2 linked regions of the Frankia casuarinae genome follow. The protein of the gene in region 2 interacts with the protein of the main gene of each other region in a pairwise test. Links are inferred from orthologs where the notes say so. Each region holds a gene or a part of one and is shown on either strand. Other genes may lie near its edges. The genes, in order: ligA and FRANCCI3_RS19685.

Region 1 (13,833 bases), 310 kb from region 2 along the record:
CCATCTGCAGCGGGGAGACCTCGATGCGGGCCTGGCCGATCGACGCCGACGCCGACTCGACCGCGTCACGCGGGGTCGGGAAGGTCCCCCCGACGCTGGCGATATCCAGCGGTGGTCGGCCGTCGAAGCCGTAAAGCTGGGCGGCCTTCTCCAGCGCGCCGTCCGGGAGTGACTCCTCCAGCCGGATGAACGCGGTGTTGCAGCTCCTGGCGAACGCGGTCCGCAGCGGGATGGGGCCGAACTGCTCGGACTCGGCGTTCTGGAAGGTCCGACCGCCGACGCTGACCGTCTGGGTGCAGTCCAGGGGCATGTCCGGCGCCTTGCCGTTCATCAGCGCGGCGGTGGCCGTCACGATCTTGAAGGTGGAACCCGGTGGGTACTTGCCCCGGACAGCCCGGCTCGACCCGCTGGGCGGATGGTTGGCCAGGGCCAGGATGGCGCCGGTACGAGTGTCGATCGCGACCATCGCCCCGGTCGGGCGGGCCGCGGTGGCCAGGGCCGCCTCGGCGGCCTGCTGGACCCGCAGGTCGATCGTGGTACGGATCGCCTCGCCGTCGGTCATCGGATAGGTGTGCAGCGTCTGCACGGTCGCGTTCTTCGCATCCCGCACGACGACCGCGCCGCCCTGCGCCCGCAGCCGGTCGTCGTACACCCGCTGCAACCCGGACAGCGGCGCCGTCCGACCGACGAGGTTGCCCGCCAGGTCGGAGGAGTCCCGTAGGGGCTGGCCCGCCACGTCGAGCAGGTCCCCCCGCTTACCGGTGGAGGCGGTCCGGTCCAGGTGCAGCCCTGGGCGCAGGGCCGGATGCACCGAGACCGGATCAGCCTTCACCCGCCACCCGCCGCCGGTCGAGACGAGATGCAGCGCCCCGGTGTACTCCAGCGGCGTCGGCAGACCAGAGAGCGTGAGCCTGGCCAGGTACGGCACGGTCGCCGTCTCGCCGCTGCGGCTGATCGCGCCCGGGGTAAACGTAGCCGCTGTGACGAGCAGGCGGTCACGCACCTCGGCCATCGTGCCCACCAGGCGCGCGACGTCGATGCTCCCGGGCGTGGAGACGGCGGCGACAGCCGCGGAGCCGGGGGTCGCCGTCCCACCGGAAGTCGTCAGCGTCCGCCAGCCGGCCAGGTAGGAGTCGGCCGCAGCCTGGACCTTCCGGTCGGCGGCGCGGTCGGCGGCGCGGTTGTTCAGGACGTAGCCGACGCCGCCGGCGACGGCCAGCAGGACGACGACGACCGCGACGATGATCGCCGTCCGGCGGCCCCGACCCCGACGGCGGGAGGTTGACGCGGTGAAGCCGGAAGGTGTAAGGGGCACGGCGGCACGCTCTCCCCTCGATCGTGACACCCCGATGGGAGACCCACCCTATGGAGGCCTCCGGCCCTTCGCATCCGACGCGCCGTACGACGTCGGCAACCCGACACGCGGGTCCGACACGGCGGGAGAACGTGGTCCTCCCGAGCTCGGATCACGGAGAGGCAACCCACGGCGCGGGGGACGGCGGCGACCGGTCGGACGTTTCTTGAACGAATGGCGCTAAAATCTGCGAATCATCTTGAATACGACAAATCGGGGATCGGCCGGGAAACCGAAGGCCGGGAAGCCGAAGGCCGGGAAGCGATGTCAGGAGACGCCGAGGCGCTCCAGCAGCAGTCGCCGCACGGCCGCCGCGTCCGCCTGGCCCTTCATCGCCTTCATCACCGCGCCCACCAGCGGACCGACGGCGTTCACCTTGCCACCGCGGACCTTCTCGGCGATGTCGGGGGCACCGAGGAGCGCCGCGTCGACGGCCGCGGTGAGCGCGCTGTCGTCCGCGACGATCGCCAGCCCACGGCCGGCGATCACCTCGTCGGGCGTGCCCTCACCGGCGAGCACCCCGTCGATGACCTTGCGGGCCAGCGCGTCGGTGAGCTCGCCCGCGGCCACCAGCGCGGTGATCCGGGCGACGTCGGTCGGGGTGATCTTAAGATCGCGAGGCTGGAGACCGGCGTCCGAGGCGCGCCTGGCCAGCTCGTTGAGCCACCACTTGCGGGCGGTCGCCGGGGCCGCGCCGGCGGCGATGGTCTCCTCGACCAGGTCGAGGACCGCGGCATTGCGCAGGTCCTGCAGGTCCCGCGCGGTGTAGCCGTGCTCGGCGATCAGCCGGGCCCGGCGCGCCGCGGGCAACTCCGGCAGGCCGGCCCGCAGCCGCTCGACGTATTCCGCGGGCAGGGCCAACGGGGTGAGGTCAGGCTCCGGGAAGTACCGGTAGTCGGTGGCCTCCTCCTTGGAGCGACCCGACGAGGTGCGGCCCGACGCCTCGTCGAAGTGGCGGGTCTCCTGGATGATGCGCTGGCCGTCGTCGAGCAACGCGGCCTGCCGGGTGGTCTCGTAACGCACCGCGCGTTCCACCGACCGCAGCGAGTTGAGGTTCTTCGTCTCGCTGCGGGTGCCGAAGGGAGCGTCCGGGTCGCCGGGCGCCGGCCGCGGGCGCAGCGAGACGTTGGCGTCGCAGCGCAGCGATCCCTGCTCCATCCGGACGTCGGAGACCCCGAGCGCCCGGATCAGCTCCCGCAACTCGTCCACGTAGGCCCGGGCCACCTCGGGGGAACGCACGTCCGGTTCAGTCACGATCTCCACGAGCGGGATGCCGGCCCGGTTGTAGTCGACCAGCGAGTGGGTGGCGCCGTGGATGCGGCCGGTGGCGCCGCCGACGTGCAGCGACTTGCCGGTGTCCTCCTCCATGTGCACCCGGGTGATGCCCACCCGGTGCACCTCGCCCTCGACCTCCACGTCGAGCCAGCCGTTCGTGCACAGCGGCTCGTCGTACTGGCTGATCTGGAAGTTCTTCGGCATGTCGGGATAGAAGTAGTTCTTGCGCGCGAACCGGCACCACGACGCGATCTCACAGTGCAACGCGAGTCCGATCATGACCGCGAAGCGCACCGCCGCCTCGTTCACCACCGGCAGGGAACCCGGCAGCCCGAGGCACACCGGGCAGACCTGCGTGTTGGGCTCGGCACCGAAGGCCGTCGCGCAGCCGCAGAACATCTTGGAAGCGGTGCCGAGTTCGACGTGCGTCTCCAATCCGATCACCGGCTCGTAGCGGGCCAGAACGTCGGAGTAGGACGGCAGCGCGCCGGCGGGAGCCACTGTGCTCACCGGATGAACTCCTCATGGGTCGCTGGGTGGGCGGGTGTCGCGGACGTGCACGTAGGTGAGGAACACCGCGGCCGGTAGGCCGAGCACTCCCCAGACGAGCAGGACCGGGTTGAGCGTGGCGATGCCGAGACCCAGCACCAGCACGGTGAGCAGCCACACCACGCCCACCAGGAACCGGTCCTGCCGGCCGCTGCGCAGACTCACCATCGCCGTTTCCTTCCCTTCCCTCGCGGTCGGCGGCCCGTCACCGCGGCCGCCACACCCGGAACACGGATGACCCGCGAGAGCGCCGGGCGCCCGCTCACAGCGCCGGGACCTCGTCGAGCAGCGGATGGCCGCGTCCGACGTCCAACGCCTCCTCCAGCGCCCCGCCGACCCGGTAGAGCCGGTCATCGGCGAACGGCGGCGCCATGATCTGGATACCCACCGGCAGCCCGTCCACGAGCCCGGACGGCAGGCTCATCGCCGGGCCGCCCGCGAGGTTGGACGGGATCGTGCACAGGTCCGACAGGTACATGGCCACCGGATCGTCGACCTTCGCGCCCAGCGGGAAGGCCGGTGTCGGGGTGGTGGGCGAGACCAGGACGTCGACCTGCTCGAACGCGGCGGTGAAGTCGCGGCTGATCAGCGTACGGACCTTCTGCGCCTGGCCATAGTAGGCGTCGTAGTACCCCGAGGACAGGGCATAGGTGCCCAGGATGATCCGCCGCTTCACCTCCGGGCCGAAGCCGGCTTCGCGGGTGCGGCTCATGACCTCCTCGGCCCCGGCCCGACCGTCGTCGCCGATCCGCAGCCCGAAGCGCATCGCGTCGAAGCGAGCCAGGTTCGACGAGCACTCGCTGGGCGCGATCAGGTAATAGGCGGGCAGCGCGTAGCTGAAGTGCGGGCAGCTCACCTCGACGACCTGGGCGCCCAGGCCCGTCAGCGCCTCGACCGCGGCGGCGAAGGCGGCCTCGACCCCCGGGTCGTATCCGTCGCCGGCGAACTCGCGGACCACACCGACCCGCATACCGCGGATGTCGCGCTGCCGTGCCGCCGCCACGACCGCGGGAACCGGCGCGTCGACGCTCGTGGAGTCCAGGGGATCGTGGCCGGCGATCGCGGCGTGCAGCAACGCCGCGTCGGTCACCGTGCGGGCCAGCGGGCCGGCCTGGTCCAGCGAGCTGGAGAAGGCGACCAGCCCGTAGCGGCTGACCCCGCCGTAGGTGGGCTTGACCCCGACCAGACCGCAGAGGGCGGCCGGCTGACGGATGGAACCGCCCGTGTCGGTGCCGAGGGCAAGCGGCGCCTCGAAGGCGGCGACGGCCGCGGCGCTGCCGCCGCTGCTGCCGCCGGGGATGCGGGTGACGTCCCAGGGGTTGCGGGTCGGCCCGAACGCCGAGTTCTCGGTCGACGAGCCCATGGCGAACTCGTCCATGTTGGCCTTACCCAGCAGGACGACGTCCGCGGCCCGCAGCCGGCTCACCACCGTGGCGTCGTACGGGGGGTGCCAGCCCTCGAGGATGCGGCTGCCGCAGGTGGTGGGCATCCCTCGGGTGGTGAAGACGTCCTTGAGCGCCAACGGCACCCCGGCGAGCGGCCCGAGGCGCTCCCCGGCCGCGCGCCGGTCGTCGACCGACCGGGCCGCGGCGAGCGCGCCGTCGGCGTCCACGTGCAGGAAGGCGTGGACGGTCTCGTCGACCTTGGCGATGCGGTCCAACGCCGCCCGGGTCGCCTCGACGGCACTCAGCCTGCCGACGGCGATCGCGGCCGCCGTCGCGGCGGCGGACAGGCGCACGACGTCAGTCGTGCCGGGAGGTGTCGGGTTCTCCGTCATGTTCTCCGTCATGCGGGCGGCGACCTCATTCGTCCGGATCGAGGATGCGGGGCACCCGGAACCGCCCGTCCTCGGTGGCGGGGGCACCGGCCAGGGCCTCGGTGACGGGCAGCGACGGGCAGATGGTGTCCGGCCGGAAGACGTTGGTCAACGGCACGGCGTGGCTGGTCGGCGGGATGTCCCCGGCGGCGATCTCGGAGACCCGGGCGACCGCGGACAGGATCGCCTCGAGCTGCGGTGCCAGCGCGTCGAGCTCGTCGTCGGTCACCGACATCCGCGCCAAGCGGGCGAGGTGAGCCACCTCGTCCCGAGTGATCGCCATGGCGTGTGGCCCCTTCGTGGGCGGTGGGCGCGGGGCCCGTGACTGGTCCTGGGCGCCGCGACGGATGCGGGAACCGGAACCGGGAGAGGCCGGATGCACCCCTGGGGCGCCCCGGGCGGACGGTCCCGGACCGGACGCATCGCCGCGTCGACGTGATGTCATCGTACGGGCCGCGGCGGGACCCCCGCGGACGCCGCCCCCCGCTGCTCTCCTGGCCCAGGCTGCCCTTCGGGGTTTCCGTCACCTCACCTTCGGCGAGGTTCCTGTGCTGTGGTCCTGGGGGAGCCGCCGGCCGGGCGGGGACGTTATCTTCGCGTGACCGGCCGGCCATCCCGCCGACATGCTCTTTGCGCATGCTCAGCTACATGTCGTATCTGCTTCGCCTCGTGCTGCCGGACCGCCCGGGAGCGCTCGGCGCGGTGGCCACGGCCCTGGGCAGGGCGAGCATCGACATCGTCAGCATCACCGTCATCGAGCGCACCGCCGACGGAGCCGTGGACGATCTGCTCGTGCTTCTGCCACCGGGCGGCCTCGCCGATCGCGTCCTCACCGCCGCTCATTCGGTTCCAGGCGTGATCGTCGAGTCGCTTCGGCCGTTTCTCGCCGACGGGGGCGGTATCGGCAACGACCTCGACCTGGTGGACGCCATGACCGATCGGCCGCACGACGCCGTGGCGACCCTGACGGACCTCGCGCCCGGCGTCTTCCACGCCGACTGGGCGATGCTGCTGGAGCACGTCGGGCCGGACGACGTCCGGGTCCGGGAGACCTCGGTGGGCGCTCCGGCCCTCGGCGGGGACGATCTCGGTGTCCCCGAACGGGTCCGGTTACCCCTGCCCTGGCTGCCGCTGGAACGGGCGCGGCGGATCGGGGCCGAGGATGGCGCCTTCCCGCCTCGCTGGCGGGCGGTCAGCATGGAACTCGCCGCGGCCCCGGTCGGCGGCGACCGGTTGGTGATCCTGGTCGGGCGGCCCGGCGGCCCCCGGTTCCGCTCCTCCGAGATCGACCGACTGGCCCATCTGGCGGGCATCGCCGCGAGCCTGACCAGGACGGACCGTTTCTGAGCGGGGGATCCTCCCCCGGGTTATTCCACCGGGGTCTCGGCCTTCTCGGGACCGTCGGCGGGAACGGCGAGCTTGCTGGCCGCGTCGACCCCCTGCGCCAGCAGAACGGCGAATCCGGCCTCGTCCAGCATGGGGATCCTGAGACTGCGCGCCTTGTCGTACTTCGAGGCCCCCGGATCCGCGCCGACGACGACGGCGGTGGTCTTCCTGCTCACCGAGCCGGTGACCTTGCCGCCGCGCGCCTCGACCGCCTCCTTGGCCGAGTCGCGGCTCCAGTCGGTGAGCGTGCCGGTGATGACGACGGTGACGCCGTCGAGGGGACGTGGGCCCTCCTCCGCGCCGACGTCGGCGAGCCGTGCCCCGCCGGCGGCGATCCTGGCGAGGATGTCGCGGTGCCGTTCATCGGCGAACCAGTCGAGCACCGCGCCGGCGATCTTCGGACCGACCCCTTCGACCGCGGCGAGGTCCTCGGCCGACGTGGCGGCGATCGCTTCCAGCGACCGCAGTTCCCGGGCCAGCGCCCGCGCCGCCGTGGGCCCGACGTGGCGGATCGACAGGCCGACCAGCAGCCGCCAAAGCGGCCGGTGCCGCGCGGCCTCGACCCCCCGCAGAATCTGGTCGATTTTCTTCTGCGCGAACCCGCGCAGCCCCTCGAAGGACTCGGGCGTCAGGTGGAAGATGTCGCCGATGTCACGCACCCGGCCCGCCTCGAGCAGGGCGGTCGCCGTCTCGTACCCGAGCCCGTCGATGTCCATCGCCCCCCGGGATGCGAAATGGAAGATCGACTCCCGCAACTGCGCGGGACAGGAGACGGTGTTCGGGCAACGGATGTCGACCTCGCCCTCGGGCCGCACCAACTCGGTGCCGCACTCCGGGCAGCGCGTGGGCATCACGAAGGCCCGCTCGGAACCCTCTCGCAGGTCGACGACCGGGCCGACGATCTCCGGGATGACGTCCCCGGCCTTGCGCAGGACGACCGTGTCCCCGATGAGCACCCCCTTGCGACCGACCTCGTCGATGTTGTGCAGGGTCGCGAGGCCCACCGTGGACCCGGCGACCAGGACCGGCTCCAGCTCCCCGAAGGGGGTCACCCGGCCGGTGCGGCCCACGTTCACCCGGATATCGCGCAGCTTGGTCGTGACCTCCTCCGGCGGATACTTGTAGGCCACCGCCCAGCGGGGGGACTTCGAGGTGGAGCCCAACCGGCGTTGCAGGGCGAACGAGTCGACCTTGACGACCACTCCGTCGATCTCGTGCACCACGTCGTGGCGCGCGTCGCCCCACCGGTGCACGTAGTCGAGCACGCCGGGCACCGTCGCCAGGACCTCGAAGTGGGTGGCGACGGGCAGCCCGAGCTCCGCGAAGCGGGCATAGGCCGCCGACTGGGACGTGACCTCGAAGCCGCGCTGCGCGCCCAGGCCATGGACAATCATCTCCAGCGGCCGGGTGGCGGTGACCCGGGGATCCTTCTGCCGCAGGGATCCGGCCGCGGCGTTACGCGGGTTCGCGAACGGTTTGCCCCCCACGGCCACCAGCCCGGCGTTGAGCTCGGCGAACTTCGCGGTCGGGAAGAAGACCTCGCCCCGCACCTCCAGCAGCCCGGGCACCCGCGGCCCGCGCAGCCGTACCGGCACGCTCGCCAGGGTGCGGATGTTGGGGGTGATGTCCTCCCCCGTCCGGCCGTCGCCGCGCGTCGCGGCACGCACCAGGTAACCATCCTCGTAGACGAGGTCCACGGCAAGCCCGTCGATCTTCAGCTCGCAGAGCCAGGCGTCGACCTCGCTTTCCCGGGCCACGCGCGCCGCCCACTGGTGGAACTCGTCGTCGTCGAAGACGTTTTCCAGGGACAGCATCCGTTCGAGATGCTCGACCGGGGTGAACAGGGTCGAGTAGGAGCCGGCCACCTTCTGCGTCGGCGAGTCCGGTGTGCGCAGGTCGGGATGCCGCTCCTCCAGCGCGGCGAGCTCCGCCATCAACCGGTCGTACTCGGCATCGGAGATCGTCGGGGAATCGAGCACGTAGTAGCGGTACGCGTGCTCGTCGAGCTCGCGGGCGAGGCTGGCGGCGCGGGCCCGCTCGTCCGCCGAAGCCGCCGCCGAAGCCACGCCGGATTCGTCGGCCGTACCGGCCGTCGCGCTCACGACGGTGCGTCGACCAGGACCCGCCCCGCCTTCCGGCAGTGGCGCATCACCGTCCTGGCATCGTCCGTTCCCAGGCCCGCCAGGCCACATGTCGGCGTCACGGCGACCACCTCTCCGAGCTGCTCGGGCCGGAATCCCAACCGGCGCCACAGTGCGATGACGGGTTCGACCGTACGGCGGACATCCGACAACTTCGGTGCGGCCAAGACAGCCCGTCCGGCTGCACCAGCAGGTGCGGTCGGTCCAGTCGGTCCTGTCGGTCCTGTCGGTCCTGTCGGTGAAATCGGCGCGGCCGGTGAAATCGGCCTGGTGGGGACGAGGCCCGCCATCAGCCGCACTCCGGCCTCCACGATCTCGCCGACGGCGTCGTCCTCGGCCCGGGTAAGCGCGGTGACGTCGAGACCGACGAAGTCCACACCCGCCGCGCGCAACGCCGCCAGCGGCACCGCGGGAGCGCAGCAGTGCACCCCGACTCCGACGGTCGCCGGCAGCGCCCGCAGGCCACCGAGCAGGATCCGCAGCCGCTCCACAACCAAGCCCTCCTCGACGGCGGGCAGCACCGAGAACCCACTCGGAGTGCGGATCCGGCCCGCGAGCACCGCCGGCAGCGACGGCTCGTCGAGCTGGACCAGGATCCGCGCCCCCGGGACCCGCTGGGCGATCTGTTCGACCTGTCCGACGAGCCCCGCGGTCAGTGCGTCGGCGATGTCACGGGTGGCGCCGGTATCCGACAACGCCTTGTGCCCGCGGGGAAGCTCCAGCTCGGCAGCCAGCGTCCACGGGCCGGTCACGGCAATCTTGAAGGATCCCGCGTAGTCGGCGGCGACCTCCGTCAGCGCGTCCAGGTCGCGTTCGAGCAGATCCCGTGACCGGCGCAGGTCCAGGCCGGGTCGGGGAACCAGCCGCCAGCCAGCCGGCTGAAGGTCCACCGGCATGTCGACGAGGATCGCCGCCGCCCGCCCGACCATCGCACCCCCGGCTCCCCTGGCCGGCAGTTCTGGCAGATGCGGCAGGTCCGGCAGCTCGTCGAAGACCAGCTTGACGGCCTGGGCCGCATCCGTTCCCGGCAGCGAGCCCACCCCGGTGGCCGCGCCGGGCGGCCACATCCGTGCAGCGTCAGTACTCATGTCTTGACATCCTCCGGGAGTCCGCGGGAGATCCCCGGCCACGCCCGCTCCACGCCCGCTCCGTCAACGGCCCGCCGACCGGGCGCCCAGCTAACCACCGGTGGTGCGGATGTGCCCTCCGCCAAGCACCCGGTCACCGTCGTACAGCACCACTGCCTGGCCTGCGGCCGTGCCGCGGACCGGCGTCGTCAGCGTCACGACGAGCTCCTCGTCGCGCGCCTGCGCCACCGCCGGTACCACCCCGCCGTGCGCCCGCACCTGGGCCAGGCATGACACGGCCCCCTCGTGCGGCCAGACGGCCCGGTCCGCCACGAGCCGGCGCACGTCGAGCGCCTCGGCCGGTCCGACGGTGACCGTCGACGTCACCGGGGAGATGTCCAGCACATAGCGCGGCCGGCCGTCCGCGGCCGGCCGCCCGAGCTTCAGCCCGCGACGCTGACCCACGGTGAAGGCGTAGGCGCCGTCATGGTGCCCGAGCGTCTGCCCGGTCGTCGCATCGATGACCGGACCCGGCCGCGGGCCGAGCCGCTCGCGCAACCAGCCACCGGTGTCCCCGTGCGAGATGAAACAGATGTCGTGGCTGTCCGGCTTGTCCGCAACGGCAAGGCGACGCTCGGCCGCCTCTACCCGCACCTGGGCCTTGGTGGAATCCCCGAGCGGGAACCGCGCGGCGGCGAGCTGCTCGGGACGCAGCGTTCCCAGGACGTAGGACTGGTCCTTGTCCGGATCCACCGAGCGGCGCAGGGTGCCGTCCGGATCGAGCCGGGCGTGGTGCCCGGTGACGACGGCCTCGAAGCCGAGCGCGAGGGCCTTGTCGAGTACGGCCGCGAACTTGATGCGCTCGTTGCAGCGCACGCAGGGGTTGGGCGTGCGACCGGCCGCGTAGGACTCGACGAACTCCTCGATGACGTCGGTCTCGAACCGGTCCGCGAGATCCCAGACGTAGAACGGGATGCCGAGGATATCGGCGGCCCGCCGGGCGTCCCGGGCGTCCTCGATGGTGCAGCAGCCGCGGGCTCCGGTCCGGTCCGACTCCGGCGAGCGCGACAACGCCAGATGCACCCCGGTGACGTCGTGACCGGCGTCAACCGCCCGGGCGGCGGCGACGGCGGAGTCGACCCCGCCGGACATCGCGGCGAGCACCCGCATCAGACCATCACCTCCCCGAATCTCCGCCGAACCTCAGGGAACCACGTGGACGGGAGCAAGGCATCATGGGCATCGCCTCTCAGGTGCCGCTCATGCTGCCGCTCGTGCCGGCCAGCGCCCCCGCGCGGCTCGCCCGCTCGACGACCGGCCCGATCGCCGCGACCAGCGCGTCGATGTCGCAGGCCCGTGAGGTGTGCCCGAGGGAGAACCGCAGCGATCCGCGGGCGTGTGCCTCATCCACTCCCATCGCGAGCAACACGTGCGACGGCCTCGCCACTCCAGCGGAGCAGGCCGAGCCGGTGGAACACTCGATCCCCCGGGCATCGAGCAGCATCAGCAGCGAGTCTCCCTCGCAGCCGGGGAAGGTCAGATGGGCGTTTCCCGGCAGCCGGTGCGGTCCCGGACCGCCGCCGTCCCCACCGCCGCCGTCCCCACCGCCGCCGTCCCCGAGCAGCGGGGCACCGTTGAGCACCGCCTCCGGGACCTCCGCCCGGACCCGGCGCACCAAGTCGTCACGCAGGGCCGCCAGCCGGACGCTCTCCTGCGGCGCCTCGGCGCATGCCCTCGCCGCGGCCGCCGCGAACGCCGCCACCCCGGCCGTGTTCAACGTTCCGGACCGGATGTCGCGCTCCTGACCGCCGCCGTGGGTCAGCGGCTCCATCGCCAATCCCCGGCGCACCACCAGGGCACCGACACCGATCGGCCCCCCGATCTTGTGCGCGCTGACCGTGATGGCGTCGGGGCCCTCGTCGGTGACGGCGATCGGGATCTGGCCGAACGCCTGCACCGCATCGGTGTGGAAGGGCACGCCGTGACGGTGCGCGATCGTCGCGAGCTCGGCGATCGGCTGAACGGTGCCGACCTCGTTGTTCGCCCACATCACCGACACGACGGCCACCGAGTCCGGATCCCGTTCGAGGGCGGCGGCGAGGGTGTCCGGCCGCACGGTTCCCGCGGCATCGACCGCGAGCAGCTCGACCTCGGCATCCTGCGCCCGGCCGAGCCAGTCGACGGTGTCCAGGACCGCCCGGTGCTCGACGGCGCTGACCAGCACCCGCCGCCGGCCCGGTTCGGCCCGGCGGCGTGACCAGTACAGACCCTTCAGGGCGAGGTTGTCACTTTCGGTACCGCCTCCGGTGAACACCACGTCGGACGGACGGGCGCCCAGCACTCCGGCGAGTGTCTCGCGGGACTCCTCGACGATGCGGCGGGCACGGCGGCCACTGGCATGCAGCGACGAGGCATTGCCGGTATCGGCGAGCACCGCGGTGTACGCGGCGAGCGCTTCCGGTCGCATCGGCGTCGTCGCCCCGTGGTCGAGGTAGGTCACAGCTCTAGAGGGTAGTCGCGGACGGGCCGAACACCGCGCGATCAGAAGTCGCCGGCGGCCCGGCGCAGATCGGTCAGCAGGTCGATGAGTCTGCGCACCCCGCCGTCACCCAGCCCGGGATCGGCGAAGACGGTGTCGTTGAGCTTCTCGGTCGCGGCCATGGCAGTGACCCGACCCTCCTCGGTGATCTTCGCGAGAATCGCCCGCCGGTCCGTAGGATGCGGGGTACGCCGCACCTGCCCCCTCGCCTCCAACCGGTCGACCGCGCTGGTGACGCTGGTCGGATGGACCTGCAGCCGACTTCCGATCTTGTTGAGGGGCAGCGCTCCGGACCGACTGAACATCAACAGCATCAGCAGCTCATAGCGCGCGAAGGTCAGATCGAGGGGGCGCAGGACCTCGTCAACCCGGGCGAGGACGATCTGCTGCGCCCGCATCAGGGAGGTGACCGCTGCCATGCCGTCCGCTGCCGCCCCCCAGCCGTGGGCGGTCCAGTGCCGATGGGCCTCCGCTATGGGGTCGGTTGGCAACGGTTTCGGGGTGGCCACGACTTGTCGACGCTCCTGCACTTCATGGGACGGTTCCCGCCCAACCTGGCAGCCGGGGACCGTCGCGGCGGGCAGCGTCCATTGCACCCCAGGACGGACGCGCTGGCAAAGATTCATGCGTACCCGGAGATTGCCGCGGCGCCCAGCGTACCGACCAGCGTAACGCCGATCGACGTAACGGCGGGCGCCACCCGGGGCATAATCAGACGTTACGTCGATACTGCCCACCCACGTCGAAGAATGCCTGGGAGATCTGCCCGAGGGAGCAGACGCGGACCGCCTCCATCAGCGCCGCGAACGTGTTCCCCCCGCTCCTGGCGACCTCCCGCAGATGTTCCAGGGCGGCGCCCGCCTCGGCGCCGTGCCGGCGGTGGAACTCCTCCAGCCGAGTGAGCTGAGATTGCTTCTCCTCCTCCGTGGCCCGCGCGAGCTCCATCGGGCCTCCCTCGGCGTCGGGATCGGTGCCGGCCGACTCCGGCCGCAGGAACGTGTTCACCCCGATGATCGGCAGGGTGCCGTCGTGCTTGCGCCGCTCGTACAGCATCGACTCGTCCTGGATGCGTCCCCGCTGATAGCCGGTCTCCATCGCGCCGAGTACACCGCCGCGGTCGCTGATCCGCTCGAACTCGGCGAGCACCGCCTCCTCGACCAGGTCGGTCAGTTCATCGACGATGAACGATCCCTGCAGGGGATTCTCGTTGGCGGCGAGTCCCCATTCCTGATCTATGATCATCTGAATGGCCAACGCGCGGCGGACGGAGTTCTCCGTAGGAGTCGTCACAGCCTCGTCGTACGCATTGGTGTGCAGGCTGTTGCAGTTGTCGTAGATCGCGCACAGCGCCTGCAACGTGGTCCGGATGTCGTTGTAGGCCATCTCCTGTGCGTGCAGCGACCGACCCGAGGTCTGTACGTGATACTTCAGCATCTGCGACCGGGGGGCGGCACCGTAGCGCTCCCGCATGGCCACCGCCCAGATCCGGCGGGCCACCCGCCCGATGACGGTGTACTCCGCATCCATCCCGTTGGAGAAGAAGAACGACAGGTTCGGGGCGAAATCGTCGATGCGCATCCCTCTGGCCAGATAGGCCTCGACGTAGGTGAAGCCGTTGGCCAGGGTGAACGCGAGCTGACTGATGGGATTGGCGCCGGCCTCGGCGATGTGATAGCCGGAGATCGATACCGAGTAGAAGTTCCGGA
Region 2 (14,561 bases):
CGGCGCTCGGGGGCGGGGGAGCGTCGCTCGCGGCCGTTTCGGAGTCGCCGGCGGCAGGCGGGGCCGGCCCGGGACTGAGGGGGGCGGCATCGGCATGGTCGTTCGTGCGGGCCCCGAAGGCTCGGGCCCGCCGCTGCGCGCTCCAGTACCGTTCGACCTCGCGCTGCTCGGCGAGGGTCACCGCCCCCGGCGCCGAGAGGAGCTGTCCCGCGGTGGATCCCGGGTACGTGGCGGCGATCGGCGCGCCCCCTCGCCCGGTGTCCGACGCCGCCTGGGCGGGGCTGGCCGGAAGGGCCGCGGGTGCCAGCGCGACGCCCGCCGTCAGCAGGATCGCGACGGTGAGCCTCGATCGCGCCGGCGGGCGTGGGCGGGCCCGGGTGGCGCCGGGTACATCCGCCGGCGGGAGTGGGCGGAGGCGTGCCGCGTCCGCCCGTCGCTCGGACTCCTGGTCTGCACTCCGTGACGTCACGACAGCGCAGAGTAGCAGTACTGTCGCCTTCTGTGGCGGCTCGCGGGCGTTGTGGGACGGGTGGGTCGGCGGGCCGCGCCTCCCGCCCTTGTCGACCCCTCTCCATGGGCCGGTTGGAGAGGGCTGTAGGGGTAAGACGGCTAGGTGCTAGATAGTCCGGAAGAGACGGTACCTATAAACCCGTATCATTCAACCCGTATCATTCAAGCCATATCATCGAGACCATGGCTGGAATCGCGCTGACGCCGGTGTCGTATCTGGTCCTGGGGGAGGTGGCGCGGCGTGGCAGCGCCACTCCGTACGAGCTCAAGGTCGCGGTTGCCGGCTCGATCGGTAACTTCTGGTCGTTTCCGCACGCCCAGCTCTACAAGGAGCCGCCCCGCCTTGCCGCGGCCGGACTCCTCTCGGAGGAACGGGAGGAGTCCGGCCGCAGGCGGCGGATCTTTCGCCTGACCGACGCCGGCCGGAGCAGGTTGGCCGCGTGGCTCACCGTCCCGGAGGCCGGGCGCACCGAGCTGCGCGATCCCGGCCTGCTCAAGCTGGCATTCGCCGATCTGGGCCGGCCGGGTGATGTCAGCCGGCTCGCGCGGGCCCAGGCGGCGGCGCATCGCGCTCACCTGGAGGTGTACCGCTCCCTGATCGCGCTGCCCGCGGGCGCCCTGGCCTGGTCGCTGCGCCGGACCCTCGATCTCGGGCTCGGCTACGAGGAGCTCGCGGTCGAGTTCTGGGAACGCCTCGCCGCCGAGCCGGGCGGGGTGGCGCGGCGGTCAGCGGGCGGTGCGGTGCCTGCCCCGGGCCCGCAGGTAGTCCCGGATGACGTAGTTGCCGAGGGCGGCGGGATCGGGTGAGAGAACCCGCCCGCCGTTGCGTCTGGCTATCTCCTCGACGAACTGCACCAGCCGTGGCTCGTCGTCGAGCATGAACACGTTGACGGTCACGCCGCGCCGGGTGAGCCGGTCGACCTCGGCCAGGGTCAGCTCCAGGGTCTCGGGCATCGGCGGCCAGGAGAACGAGGGAGTACCGTCGCGCAGCAGGTGCGCGGTGGGCTCACCGTCGGTGACCACCATGATGACCGGCTCCGACTGCGGGTAGCGGCTCAGCAACCGGCCAGCGATGAGCAGGGCGTGCTGCAGGTTCGTGCCCTGCACCATCTCGGAGTCGAGCCCGGCGAGCTCGACCGGCCGCAGCTCCCGGGCGTAGTCCGAGAAGCCGACAATGTGGATCTTGTCTTGCGGGAACGACGTGCTGACGAGCGTGTGCAGCGCGAGTGCCGTCGACTTCGCGATGCCCCAGGTGCCCCGCAGCGCCATCGAGTAGGACAGGTCGACGAGCAGGCACACCGCCGCCGTGGCGCGGCGCTCCGTCTCGGCGACCTCGAAGTCGGCCACCGCCAGGCGGATCGGGTGGCCCCGGCCGGGCGGACCGCCGCGCAGCACCGCGTTGCGGACCGTGCGGACGACGTCGATCGGCTGGGTGTCGCCGAACTGCCAGGCCCGGGAGGTGCCCAGCAGATCCCCGGCGGAACCCGCGTCGGTCACGCTGTGATCCCCGCGGCCCCGGGCGGAGACCTGCCGGAAGATCCGGGCCAGTGCGGCCTGCCCGATCCGGCGCACCGCCCGCGGGGTGAGCTCGAGGCTCCCGGCCCGGCGGGTGAGGAATCCCTGCCGCTCCAGCTCCCGTTCGATCTCCTGCAGCCCTCGCAGATCGTCGACGGCGGACCGGCCCAGCGCCCGGGCCACCGCCTCGGGGTCAACGTCTTCCAGGGAGGCCCCGGCGTAGTCCTGCCCCAGCGCGGCGGCCAGTTCGTCCAGCTCCGCGAGCTCCTCCAGCGCGGTGGTGGCGTCGCCGAGACCGAGCGGTTCCTCGCCGCTCAGGCCGTCGCCCAACCGGCCGGCCCGCCCCCGCAGCCGTCCACCCCAGTTGAGGTCAGGTCGGGACGCGCGCAGCGCCTGCGCCAGTCGTGACATCTCCGCGGCGAGCCCCAGGTCCTCCATCGCCGTGGACATCAGATCGGCGAGTTCGGAGCGCTGCTGCGGGGTGAGCCCGGCCAGCAACCGCGCGGCGGCGGCGGCCCGGCGGGCCAGCGCGTCAACCAGTTCCTCCAGCGAGCCGGGGTTCTCCGGAAAGAAGTCGCCGAACTCCCGCATGAACCGGGCGAACGCCTCGTCGGTGTCCTCACCGCGGGCGTCCGCCTCCAGCAGGGCGTTGAGCGCGCCGACCATCTCCCGGATCCGGGCGAAGTCCTCGGGCGTGGCCCCCTCCAGGGCCTGCTTCATCCCCTTGAACTGGGAATCGAGGACCTCGCGACGCAGCAGCTCGGAGATCTTCTCGTACGTCTCGCGGGCCGGCGGGGACCGCCAGTCATACTCGGCGAGCGAGCGCACCGCACGGGCGGGGTCCGCGGGCAGCGCGTCCAGCTCGGCTTCGCGCAGCCGGGCGTCGTCGGAGGGGTCGGGGAACAGCGCCGCCCGTTCCTGGCCCACGGCGGTGTCGAGCAGCCGGCGGACCTCTTGGAGTGTCCCGTCCATCCGGCCGTGGGATCGGGCCTCCCGCCGGTGCCGCTCGACGGCCCGGCGCATGTCGTCCAGACCACGCCGGCCCGGCATGCCCCGGCGCAGCAGCGACTCCAGAGCCTCCCGCGGGGTGCGTCCCTCCAGAATCTGGCGGGACATCTCATCCAGGGCGTCGGACGCGGTGAAGGGAGAGGCGAGTGGGTCGGGTCCGCCGTCCCACGGGCCATACCGGAATGTTCCGGAATTCACTGTTCCTCCTGGAAGCTTCCGTGCCGAGGCCAGGTGCCGCCGGGTCAGGTGCCGTAGACGGTCCGTCCGGGAAGCTCTTCCTTGGCCAGCCGGCGGTTGAGGTGCAGTCCCTCCATCGCCAGCTCCAGCGCGGCCGCCGCGAGCCCCGGCGACTCCGCCCCGTCCACGCCGAGCCTGGTCAGGATCGCCGCGAGCCCGGGCACCGGCCCGACCCGGCGCAGCAGCTCGGCCGCCGCTACCAGGTCGCCGGTCTCGACCGGGCCATCCGCGTCGAAGCGGGCCTGCAGGCCGGTGAGGTCCGCGCCGGCCAGCCTTGCCCGGAATGTCTCGGCCACCGCGCGGCGCAACAGCAGCGCGAGGACCTCGTCCTCCCGGCCCTCCTCCAGCTGGTCGAACTCGACCTTGCCGCGTACCGCCGGGACGATCGCGGCGAGGTCGACCACCCGTGCGGTGGGCGTCTCCTCGCCGGTCAGCGCCGCGCGGCGGACCGCCGAAGCCGCCACCGTCTCGGCCGCGGCCACCGACAGCCGGGCCGACACCCCCGAGCGCTGGTCGACCTGGGGGGCGTCGCGCACCAGCCGGGTGAACCGGGCCACGATCTCCACCAGGTGATCGGGTATCTCCGGTGCGCCGAGCGGGGACCCCGCCCAGGACATCACCGCCTCCTGGCGGATCAGCGCCAGTTCGTCGGTGAGGTGCAGCGGGTAGTGGGTGCGGACCTCGGCGCCGAACCGGTCCTTGAGCGGCGTGATGATCCGCCCCCGGTTGGTGTAGTCCTCGGGGTTGGCCGAGGCGACCAGCAGCAGGTCCAGCGGCAACCGGAGCAGGTAGCCGCGGACCTGGATGTCCCGCTCCTCCAGCACGTTGAGCAGCGCGACCTGGATCCGTTCGGCGAGGTCGGGCAGCTCGTTGACGCTGAAGATCCCGCGGTTGGTGCGTGGCACCAGCCCGTAGTGGACCGTCTCGGGATCGCCGAGCGTGCGGCCCTCGGCGACCTTCACCGGGTCGACGTCGCCGATGAGGTCGCCGACGCTCGTGTCCGGGGTCGCGAGCTTCTCGCTGAACCGCTCGCCGCGGTGCCGCCAGACCACCGGCAGCGCGTCACCGAGATCGGCCGCCAGCGCCCGGCATCGGCCGCAGACCGGCGCGTAGGGGTGGTCGTTGATCTCACAGCCGGCGACGGCCGGCGACCACTCGTCGAGCAGACTCACCAGAGTGCGGATGAGCCGGGTCTTGCCCTGCCCGCGCTCGCCGAGGAAGACGATGTCGTGACCGGCCAGGATGGCCCGCTCGACCTGGGGAAGGACGGTCTCGTCGAAACCGACGATGCCCGGGAACCGGGGGCCGTCGCCCTGCATCAGGGCGACGAGGTTGTCGCGCAGCTCCGTCCGCACCGGGCGGTGCGCGTGCCCGCTGCGGCGCAGCCCACCCAGGGTGGTGAACTGCGGGGCGGCGGCCGTCGGCGGGTGGACCGCAGATGCCACGGTCGGGGGCACGGTCGGTGGTATGGAATGACTGGGCTGTGCCGGCAGATCCTCCACCCGTTGACGGTACGCCGACGCCGCCACCCGTGCAGCCGGGCCGGCGCTCGTCCGCTGCTGGCGTAGTCAGCCCGAGTAGGGCGACACCGAGACGATCTCGACCTTGGCCGAACGGCCGTTGGGCAGCGTGTAGGAGACGGTCTCGCCCGCCTTGTGCCCGCTCACCGCGCCGCCTAGCGGGGACGCCGGGGAGAAGACCTCGATGGGCGTGCTGTGGTCCTCACGCGAGCCGATGAGGAACTTCTCCGTCTCCCGTTCGCCGGAGAAGCGCACCTCGACGACGGTGCCGGGGCCGGCCTCGCCGGTCGCCGCGGGTGCCTCGCCGACCTGGGCGTCGCGCAGCAGGTCCGTGAGCTGGCGAATCCGGGCCTCCTGCTTGCCCTGCTCCTCCTTGGCCGCGTGGTAGCCGCCGTTTTCCTTGAGGTCGCCCTCCTCGCGGGCAGCCTCAATTTTGGTCGCGATCTCCGTACGCCACGGGCCGGTCAGGTAGTCGAGCTCGGAGCGGAGCCGGTCGTATGCCTCCTGGGTGAGCCAAGTCTGCTGCGTCACGCGGGTCACGCTCCTCGGTGAACATCAAAAGGGTCATCATACCAAAATGAATCAAGGAATCCGATGTCGGGCTTGGTGGCTCTGGCGGCGTCTGGACCGCCCGGAAGCTCCGGACCGGCGGGTCAGCCCTTACGGGTGATCCGACAGCCCTTGCCTTCGACCTCGACCACGCATGCTTCACGCAGGGGTGGGAGGACGACGGAACCGGCCGTCGTCCATCGGCCCTCCGGACCGGGCCGACGACGATGTCGGTGCGCCGGTCGACGGCAGGCCTGCCGTCGAAGCATGCGCGGACGGTGCATTGTGCCACGGCGTTGGGTGACTTTTCCAGACCGAACGCGGGGCGGGCCCCGGCGGTTCCTCGGACGAGGTCGGATCACCCAGACCGGTGAGCCCGGAACAACGTCGAGGCATCAGGAACGTCGAGGCATCAGCAACGTCGAGGCATCAGGAACAATGGGCCGCATGCCCGCGGTCCACGATCGGCATGGCCTGCGCCTGATGGCCATCCACGCCCACCCCGATGACGAGTCCAGCAAAGGCGCCGCCACCATGGCACGTTACGCCAGCGAGGGCGCCGACGTCCTCGTGGTCACGTGTACCGGGGGAGAGGAGGGCAGCATCCTCAACCCCGCGATGGACCAGCCGGGTGTCGCCGCCCGGATGGCGGAGATCCGCAGGCAGGAGATGGAGGCCGCCCGGCTCATCCTCGGGGTCCGCCAGGAGTGGCTCGGCTTCGTCGACTCCGGACTGCCTGAGGGCGATCCGCCGCCGCCTGTTCCGGACGGGCGGTTCGCCACCATCGCGCTCGGCGAGGCGGCCCGTCCGCTGGTCCGGTTGATCCGTCAGTTCCGGCCGCAGGTCATCACGACCTACGACGAGTCGGGCGGGTATCCGCATCCCGACCACATCATGACCCATCGGGTCAGTGTGGAGGCGTTCGAGGCGGCCGGTGATCCCGACCGTTATCCCGAGGTCGGTGTCGACGCCGGCCTCGAACCCTGGCAGCCGCTCAAGCTTTACTACCACCTCACCTTCCACAAGGAGCGCGTCCTCGCTCTCCACGAGGAGATGATGGCCCGCGGTCTGGAGTCCCCCTATGCCGAGCGGCTGGCCGAGTGGGTCGACCGCGCCGAGGACACCGGTCGGCTCACCACCCAGGTGGAGTGCGCGGACTGGTTCGAGACCCGCGACCGGGCACTGATCGCCCACGCCACCCAGGTCGACCCCACCGGATGGTGGTTCCGGATACCCCTGGAGGTGCAGCGGGACGCCTGGCCGACAGAGGACTACCAGCTGGCCCGTTCTCTTATCGAGGTCGGCATGCTGCCCGAAGACGATCTGTTCAACGGCGTGTGACTCTCCGGTAACCTGACCTTTCAGGTGGCATGTGACTTTTCGGATGGCATGTGACTTTTCGAACAGTATGTGATCTAGTCAACGGTGCGTGACCGCGGAGGCGGAGGACTCGTACGGCAGGGCGTAGGGTCGGAATCGGCGCCCGTCGTGGAGTGTCCCCGTGGCGGGCGGTGACAGCAGGTGTGGCGGACACCAGAGGACACCAGGTGTGAGGACGTGCCCGTGAACGAGGTCTTCGCCGCTTCCGTGCTGGTCGAGAGGAAGATCGACGCCGGAGCCGTCGGGCTCCTCGTCGTCCTGGCACTGATCGCGGCCTCCAGTGTGATCTTCTTCTTCCTCTCGAAGAGCCTGCGCCGGATGCGGTCGAACGTCGCCAGCGGCGAGTTCGCCGGCGTCGACCCTGATCCGAACGCGATGCGCCGGCTGGACGGTGGAGACGGGCCGGTTATCGACGGGGAGGTCGTCGAGGAGACCGCCGGCACCGCCGGCGCCGGTAGCACGGCGGGCCTGGCGGGTGGCGGCGAGCAGCTGGACCTGCCGACCCAGCCTGGACCCCCCGCGGGCTCCGCGGGGAGCGATCGGTAGGCGGCTGCCGCAGACCCCGGCTAGGCGGGGGAGATGGCGATATTCACGATCCGACCGGGCACGACGATGATCTTCTTGATCGTCCGACCATCGGTCTGCCGGGCGAACTCGGGATGTGCGGCGAGCAGATCGCGAACCGTCTGCTCCGCTGAACCGTCCGGAACCTCGATGGTGAACCGGACCTTCCCGTTCACCTGGACCGGGATCGTCCTGACCGACTCGGCGGCCAGCGCCGGATCCCCGATCGGGAAGGCGACCGTGCTGACCGACTCCTCGTGACCGAGGCGGGACCACAGTTCCTCGGCGATGTGCGGGGCCAGCGGGGCCGCCATCAGGGTGAGCGGCTCGGCGAGCGCGCGGGGGGTGGGGGATTTCCCGTAGCTCTTGCTGACGAAGTTGGTTAGTTCGATGAGCCGGGCGACCGCGGTGTTGAACCGCAGCCCCGCGTATTCGGCGGTGACCGTGAGGATCGTCCGGTGCAGGACGCGAAGAGCCTCGTCGTCCAACGGCTCGTCAACGACGGCGGCCGCCCCGGTGGTTTCGTCGACGACGGTGCGCCACAGCCGCTGGAGGAACCGGTGCGAACCGACGATGTCGTCGGTGTGCCATGGCCGGTCAGCGTCGAGCGGGCCCATCGCCATCTCGTAGACGCGCAGCGTGTCGGCGCCGAACCTGTCGTACATCTCGTCCGGGCTGACGCTGTTCTTCAGGCTCTTGCCCATCTTGCCCGAGCGCCGGTTGACCGGGGCGCCCTGGAAGAGGAACCGGCCGTCGGGGGTCGCCGTCACCTCGGCCGCCGGGACGTACATGCCCCGGGCGTCGGTGAAGGCATCCGCCTGGATGTATCCCTGGTTGAACAGCCGCTTGAACGGCTCCTTGGTGGAGACGTGGCCCAGGTCGTAGAGCACCTTGTGCCAGAACCGGGCGTAGAGCAGGTGCAGCACGGCGTGCTCGACACCGCCGACGTACAGATCGACGCCGCCGTCGCCGGGAACCGCGCCCGGCCTGGCCATCCAGTAGCGCTCGACGGTCGGGTCGACGAAGCGCTCGGTGTTGGTCGGGTCCAGGTAGCGCAGGTAGTACCAACACGAACCGGCCCACTGCGGCATGGTGTTCGTCTCGCGCCGGTACTGCTTCGGCCCGTCGCCGAGATCCAGGGTGACCGTCACCCAGTCGGCCACCCGGGCCAGGGGGGGCACCGGGTCGCTCGCGTCGTCCTCGGCCATCGCCGTGGGCCGGAAGTCGGTCATCTCCGGCAGTTCGATCGGCAGCAGCTCGTCGGGAACCGCGTGGGGCAGCCCGTCGACATCGAAGACGATCGGGAACGGCTCGCCCCAGTACCGCTGGCGGGAGAACAGCCAGTCCCGCAGCCGGTACGACCGCGCCGACCTGCCGGCGCCGATCTCCTCCAGCCAGTGAACCGTGGCCTTGATCGCCTCGCTTTTCGACAGGCCGACCAGCACCGGGGCGCTGGCCGGACCGGGCCGATACTCGCCCGCACCGCTGAACGCCTCGGGCCACTGCGCTGATGGAGTCGCGGGCACTACCCCGTGCGCGGCGTACCAGTCCGCGTCCGGCTCCAGCACGGCGGGGATCGGCAGGTCGAACGCGCGGGCGAAGGAGAAGTCCCGGCTGTCGTGCGCCGGTACCGCCATGATTGCCCCGGTGCCGTAGCCCAGCAGCACATAGTCGGCCAGGAAGACCGGGATGACCCCGCCACCGACCGGGTTGCGCACGTACGAGCCGGTGAACACGCCGGTGCGGTCGATGACCTCCTCGCCGCGCTGCCGGTCGCTGCGGTGGGCCGCGAACTCCCGGTAGGCGTCGACGGCGGCTCGCGGGGTCCACGCCGGATCGGCGCCCGCCTCCGGCCCGGCGGTGTCCGCCGGTTCCGTGCCGCCGCCCGGCCGTCCCGCCGGGAAGCGCCAGCTCACCGGGGTGTCCGCCGGCCAGGTGTCGGCGATCAGGGCGTCGGCCAGGGGATGTTCGGGCGCGAGTACCAGGAAGGTGGCCCCCGCCAGGGTGTCCGGGCGGGTGGTATAGACCTCGATACGCCGGGCGGTCGATGAGCCAGACGGATCGGACGCACCTGCCTCCTCGCCGGGGGCGACGACGGTGAACTCGACGCTGGCGCCCTCGCTCGGACTGATCCAGTTGCGCTGCATCTGCTTGATCGAGTCCGGCCAGTCGACCAGGTCGAGGTCGGAGATCAGCCGCTCGGCATAGGCGGTGATCCGCAGGATCCACTGCTTCAGCGGCCGGCGAAACACTGGGTAGTTCCCGATGTCGCTGCGGCCGTCGGCGGTGACCTCCTCGTTCGCCAGCACGGTGCCCAGCCCCGGGCACCAGTTGACCAGCTGTTCGGAGATGTAGGCCAGGCGGTGCGCGTTGACGACCTTCCGGCGGGACACCTCGTCGAGTTCGGTCCACGCCAGCCCGGCCGGGTTCGCCGCCCGGACCGCGTCAACCGACACGGCCGTGTTCCCCCCGGCGGGGCCGGCTACCGGCGCCCGGGTGCCCGCGGCGAACTCCTCGATCAGCTCGGCGATCGGCCGGGCCCGGCCGGCCTGCGGGTCGTACCAGCTGTTGAAGATCTGCTGGAAGATCCACTGCGTCCAGCGGTAGTAGCCCACGTCGGTCGTCGCGATCTCGCGGCGGGTGTCGTGGCCCAGCCCCAGCCGGGAGAGTTGGCGGCGCATGTTGGCGATGTTGGCGTTGGTGGTGTCGCGGGGATGCTGGCCCGTGTTGATGGCGTACTGCTCGGCGGGCAGGCCGAAGGAGTCGTATCCGAACGGATGCAGCACGTGCCGGCCGGACATCCGCAGATAGCGGGCGAACACGTCGGTGCCGATGTACCCCAGCGGGTGCCCGACGTGCAGCCCCGAGCCGCTCGGATAGGGGAACATGTCCATGATGTAGAACGGCTCCCGGCCGGCGACCTTCTCGAAGCCCGTCGAGAGCGGCCCGACCGGGTTCGGCGAGTTGAACGTGCCCTCGTCGGCCCACCGGCGCTGCCAGCGCCGCTCGATGTCGGCGGCGAGCCGGGCGTCGTACCGGAAGCTCGGCTCGACGCTCCCGGTCCCGGCGGGGGCGCCGCCCGCGGTGCCCGCGGCTGCCGGGATGATCCCGCCAGACGCACCGGTCGGTGCCACCGTGGTGTCCGCGGCGCCGGTCCGGGCGCCGGGCTCGGCCGTCTCACTCATCGCTCGTGCCATCCAAACTCGTTGGTACGTCGACCCTCTCACCGCTCTCGCGGCGGGAACGGCGGCCTGACGGACGGCGGTCGGGCGAGCGGACGGCGGGGATCGTGCGGTCCCACGAGCCTATCCGCCGGGTACGTCGGCGCGGCGGGCCGGTCGAGGAAGCGCGCCGATCACGTCGGCGCGGCGTGGAGATGAGGGCGGACTACCTGGGCGCGCCTTTGGTTGCATATCCAGAGGCCTACGGGGTTCCGCGGGCCTGGCGGACACGCAGATCATGAGGAGTTCGGGTGCCTAACAAGCTCGCGGAGCAGACGTCTCCGTACCTGCTGCAGCACGCGGACAACCCGGTCGACTGGTGGCCCTGGAGCCCGGCGGCCTTCGCCGAGGCGGCCCGGCGGGGGGTGCCGGTGCTGCTCTCGGTGGGCTACGCATCCTGCCACTGGTGCCATGTCATGGCGCACGAATCGTTCGAGGACGCCGCGACCGCCGAGTACATGAACGACCACTTCGTCAACATCAAGGTGGATCGGGAGGAGCGGCCCGACGTCGACTCCGTCTACATGGACGTCACCGTCGCCCTGACCGGGCACGGCGGCTGGCCGATGACGGTGTTCCTCACCCCTACCGCCGAGCCGTTCTTCGCCGGCACCTACTTCCCGCCGCGTCCCCGGCCCGGCATGGGGTCGTTCCGCCAGGTCCTGACGGCGGTCACCGAGGCCTGGCGGACCCGGCGGGACGAGATCGAGGAGTCGGGGGCGGACATCGCCCGCCGGCTCGCCGAGGCGGCGACGCGTGGTCCGGCGTCCGGTCTCGCAGCCGAGATCACCCCGGCTCTGCTCGACACCGCCGTGGCGGGGCTGTCGGCCCGCTTTGACGCCCGTCACGGTGGATTCGGCGGTGCGCCGAAGTTCCCGCCGTCCATGGTCGCCGAGATGCTGCTGCGGCACTCCGCCCGCACGGGGGACGCGCGCAGCCTGGAGATGGTCGCGGTGACCTGCGAACGGATGGCGCGTGGGGGCATCTACGACCAGCTCGCCGGGGGGTTCGCCCGGTACAGCGTCGATGCGACGTGGACGGTCCCGCACTTCGAGAAGATGCTCTACGACAACGCGCTGCTGCTGCGGGTCTACCTGCACCTGTGGCGGGCCACCGGGTCGGCACTGGCCGAACGGGTGGTCCGGGAGACGGCAGCCTTCCTGCTTGCGGATCTGCGCACCCCCCAGGGGGGGTTCGCCTCGGCGCTCGACGCGGATGCCGTTCCCGCGGATGCCGTTCCCGCGAGCGCTGCCCCGGCGGGAGCGCACCCCGAGGAGGGGGCCAGCTACGCCTGGACACCCGCCCAGTTCGTCGCCGTCCTCGGGCCGGAAGACGGGCGGTGGGCCGCCGGCGTCTTCGGCGTCACCGAGCAGGGCAGTTTCGAACGTGGTACGTCGGTGCTGCGCCTGCCGGCGGACCCGGACGATCCGGCGAGGTTCGCGGCGGTCCGCGCGGCCCTGGCCGCGGCACGGGCGACCCGGCCGCAGCCGGCTCGCGACGACAAGGTGGTGGCCGCCTGGAACGGCCTGGCCATCGCGGCGTTGGCCGAGGCTGGCGCGTTGTTCGACGAGCCGGACTGGGTGCGGGCCGCCGAACAGGCCGCCGTCCTGCTCCGGGACGTGCATCTCGTCAACGGACGCCTGCGCCGGACGAGCCGGGACGGGCGGGTTGGCGTGAACGCCGGGGTACTGGAGGACTACGGCGACGTCGCCGAGGGACTGCTCACCCTGCACCAGGTCACCGGCGATCCGGAGTGGCTCGCGCTCGCTGGGACGCTGCTGGACATCGTCCGTGATCGGTTCGCGGCCTCTGACGGGGGGTTCTTCGATACCGCGGACGACGCGGAGGTGCTGTTGCGCCGGCCGCGGGACGACTCGGACTCGGCGACCCCGTCGGGCCAGGCGGCTGTCGCCGGCGCCCTGGTCAGCTACGCGGCGTTGACCGGTTCCACCGAACACCGGTCGGCCGCCGAGACGACGGTGGCGCGCGTCGCTCCGTTGCTGGCCCGGGATGCCCGGTTCGCCGGTTGGGCCGGTGCGGTCGCCGAGGCGCTGCTGGCCGGGCCGGCCGAGGTCGCGGTCGTGGACAGCCCGGCGCTGGAACGGCTCGCCCGCCTCGGCACGGCGCCCGGTGCGGTCGTGGTGACCAGCGGACCGCTGACCGTCGGCCGGGAAACGGCTGGGGTGTACGTGTGCCGGGATTTCGTCTGTGAGCTGCCGGCCCGGACCGCAGCCGAGGTGCGCCGCCAACTCGGGGTGAAGGTGGCCAGCTGACCGTCCCTCTTCTTTCACTGGTGATGCGGTAAGCATGTTGCACTGGTGATGCGGTAAGGCTGGTGATGCGGTAAGACTGGTGATGCGGTAAGCATGTAATTGTCACGAGGGGTTCTTCGGATCCGCTCTGGAGTGCCAGATCGGGCCTCCGGGTCCGGATCAGCCGGCAGGCCGGGCCCGCGCGCGGGTCCCGATCGGAGATCGAGGGGACACGTCATGTCCGGTCCGCGTGGACGGGGGTACGGCAGACCGGGGGAGCGGGCGGAGGTGGTTCCGGCGGACGACGCCGCAGCCTGGTTCGCCGAGCACATCCCGGCCGGGTGGTTCGCCGGGATGCCCACGGTGGTCGTGGACCGGGACGAGATCACGGTCATCGGGGTACTCGCGGCCGGCGGCGTCGCGCCCGGAGGAGGGCCGTCGGCGACGGGGGCCCGGATCCGGCGGTTCCGGGAGCAGACCCGTGAGGAACGGATCGCCATCGCCACGAAGGCCGAACATCGGTACAACCGCAAGGTGGCGTGGGGCGCGACCGTCGGTGACACCACCGAGCTGTTCACCGCGCTGTCCGTGCCGGTGATGACCCGGCTGCGCCAGCCGGAACGCCAGGTGCTCGACACCCTCGTCGACTCGGGGGTGGCGCGCAGCCGCAGCGAGGCCCTCGCCTGGTGCGTACGTCTGGTGGGCGAGAACGCCGACAGCTGGCTGCGCCAGCTCCGGGAGGCCATGGAACAGGTGGAGAAGATCCGCTCGGTGGGCCCTCGGCTGTAGCCGCCGGAGCCCCCGGTAGCCGCCGTGCGGGGGAAGGCTGTTAGTAGATGGCGAAGAGCAGCGCAATGTAGTGGCAGGTCGCGGCGACGAGGGTGAAGGCATGGAACACCTCGTGGTAGCCGAAGATCGTGGGTGCCGGGTCCGGTCGCCGGCAGGCGTAGACGACGGCGCCGAGGCTGTAGCAGACCCCCCCCACGAGCAGAAGTACCATCGAGGCGATCCCGGCCCGGTGGGCGAGCTCCGGGATCACGAAGACGGCTACCCAGCCGAGCGCGATGTAGAGCGGCACGGTCAGGTACCGCGGCGAGTGCAGCCACAGCATCCGGATGGCGACGCCGAGTCCCGCCCCTCCCCACACCACCGCCAGGACCACCCGAGCGGTCGTCGGCGGCATCGCGATCAGGGCGAAGGGGGTGTAAGTCCCGGCGATGAAAACAAAGATCATTGAGTGGTCGAGACGCTTCATGCGCGCCCGGGCACGTGATGTCGACCACATCGTCCGGTGATAGAGGGCGCTCGTTCCGAAGAGGGCCGCAATACTCAGGGCGTAAACCGCGACACCGAGCCGGGCACGCAGCGTGGTAGCCAGTGCCACCGCAATGACGCCTAGTGTCAGGCTGATCGGGAACGCGCCGGCATGTAGCCATCCCCGCATGCGCGGTCGCACCAGGTCACGCGGGTGCGAGGCGATGTCCGTCTGCGGAGGCCCGGCTGGCTGCTGTACGAGGGAAGCCACGCCGAGAACGATAACCCGAGGGTTGCCGCCGTCACGAAGCGGAGCTGGACGGCAGCGGTCGGTCCGTATCGGTGCGTGATGGATCCGACGCTTCTGCGCACTCGCTATCGCGCGACTGCGGACGGAACGCGCGGTACAGTCTAATGATCCTGAACGTGGCCTCGAACTTCCCCTATATTGTGGGTTTTGTCTGAACGTCCACGAGTACGTTCGAGTTCTCAAGTGGGTACCTGCATATGGGAAGAGAGCGCGGCAGGTTCGACTCGACCGGAGGTGTGAG

Evidence for each region.
Region 1: the proteins of FRANCCI3_RS19685 (region 2) and ligA interact in binary tests that used the Escherichia coli proteins (3 or more experiments, as listed by UniProt). The link is inferred for Frankia casuarinae from one-to-one orthologs.

Annotation. Positions count from the first base shown.
Region 1 is NC_007777.1:4,349,406-4,363,238, forward strand. The notes cover bases 5,923-8,921. They hold ligA (NAD-dependent DNA ligase LigA), read right to left. Parts: upstream 8,483-8,921; coding sequence 6,362-8,482; downstream 5,923-6,361. Other genes in these bases: FRANCCI3_RS18410 (ACT domain-containing protein), read left to right, coding at 5,923-6,341; FRANCCI3_RS18420 (methionine synthase), read right to left, coding at 8,479-8,921. Outside these bases: FRANCCI3_RS18385 (penicillin-binding transpeptidase domain-containing protein), read right to left, coding at 1-1,315; Asp-tRNA(Asn)/Glu-tRNA(Gln) amidotransferase subunit GatB, read right to left, coding at 1,622-3,139; FRANCCI3_RS18395 (hypothetical protein), read right to left, coding at 3,152-3,346; Asp-tRNA(Asn)/Glu-tRNA(Gln) amidotransferase subunit GatA, read right to left, coding at 3,441-4,967; Asp-tRNA(Asn)/Glu-tRNA(Gln) amidotransferase subunit GatC, read right to left, coding at 4,981-5,277; more of FRANCCI3_RS18410, read left to right, coding at 5,631-5,922; more of FRANCCI3_RS18420, read right to left, coding at 8,922-9,609; tRNA 2-thiouridine(34) synthase MnmA, read right to left, coding at 9,700-10,758; FRANCCI3_RS18430 (cysteine desulfurase family protein), read right to left, coding at 10,838-12,088; FRANCCI3_RS18435 (MarR family winged helix-turn-helix transcriptional regulator), read right to left, coding at 12,130-12,636; fused isobutyryl-CoA mutase/GTPase IcmF, read right to left, coding at 12,839-13,833. UniProt on the Escherichia coli protein: DNA ligase that catalyzes the formation of phosphodiester linkages between 5'-phosphoryl and 3'-hydroxyl groups in double-stranded DNA using NAD as a coenzyme and as the energy source for the reaction.
Region 2 is NC_007777.1:4,662,937-4,677,497, reverse strand. Bases 7,086-10,812 are described here. They hold FRANCCI3_RS19685 (leucine--tRNA ligase), read right to left. Parts: upstream 10,481-10,812; coding sequence 7,286-10,480; downstream 7,086-7,285. Other genes in these bases: FRANCCI3_RS19680 (thioredoxin domain-containing protein), read left to right, coding at 10,756-10,812; FRANCCI3_RS19690 (hypothetical protein), read left to right, coding at 7,086-7,265. Outside these bases: FRANCCI3_RS19720 (trypsin-like serine peptidase), read right to left, coding at 1-469; FRANCCI3_RS19715 (PadR family transcriptional regulator), read left to right, coding at 694-1,317; FRANCCI3_RS19710 (vWA domain-containing protein), read right to left, coding at 1,237-3,231; FRANCCI3_RS19705 (magnesium chelatase), read right to left, coding at 3,276-4,715; transcription elongation factor GreA, read right to left, coding at 4,839-5,321; mycothiol conjugate amidase Mca, read left to right, coding at 5,778-6,680; more of FRANCCI3_RS19690, read left to right, coding at 6,903-7,085; more of FRANCCI3_RS19680, read left to right, coding at 10,813-12,777; FRANCCI3_RS19675 (hypothetical protein), read left to right, coding at 12,994-13,545; FRANCCI3_RS19670 (PAQR family membrane homeostasis protein TrhA), read right to left, coding at 13,586-14,200.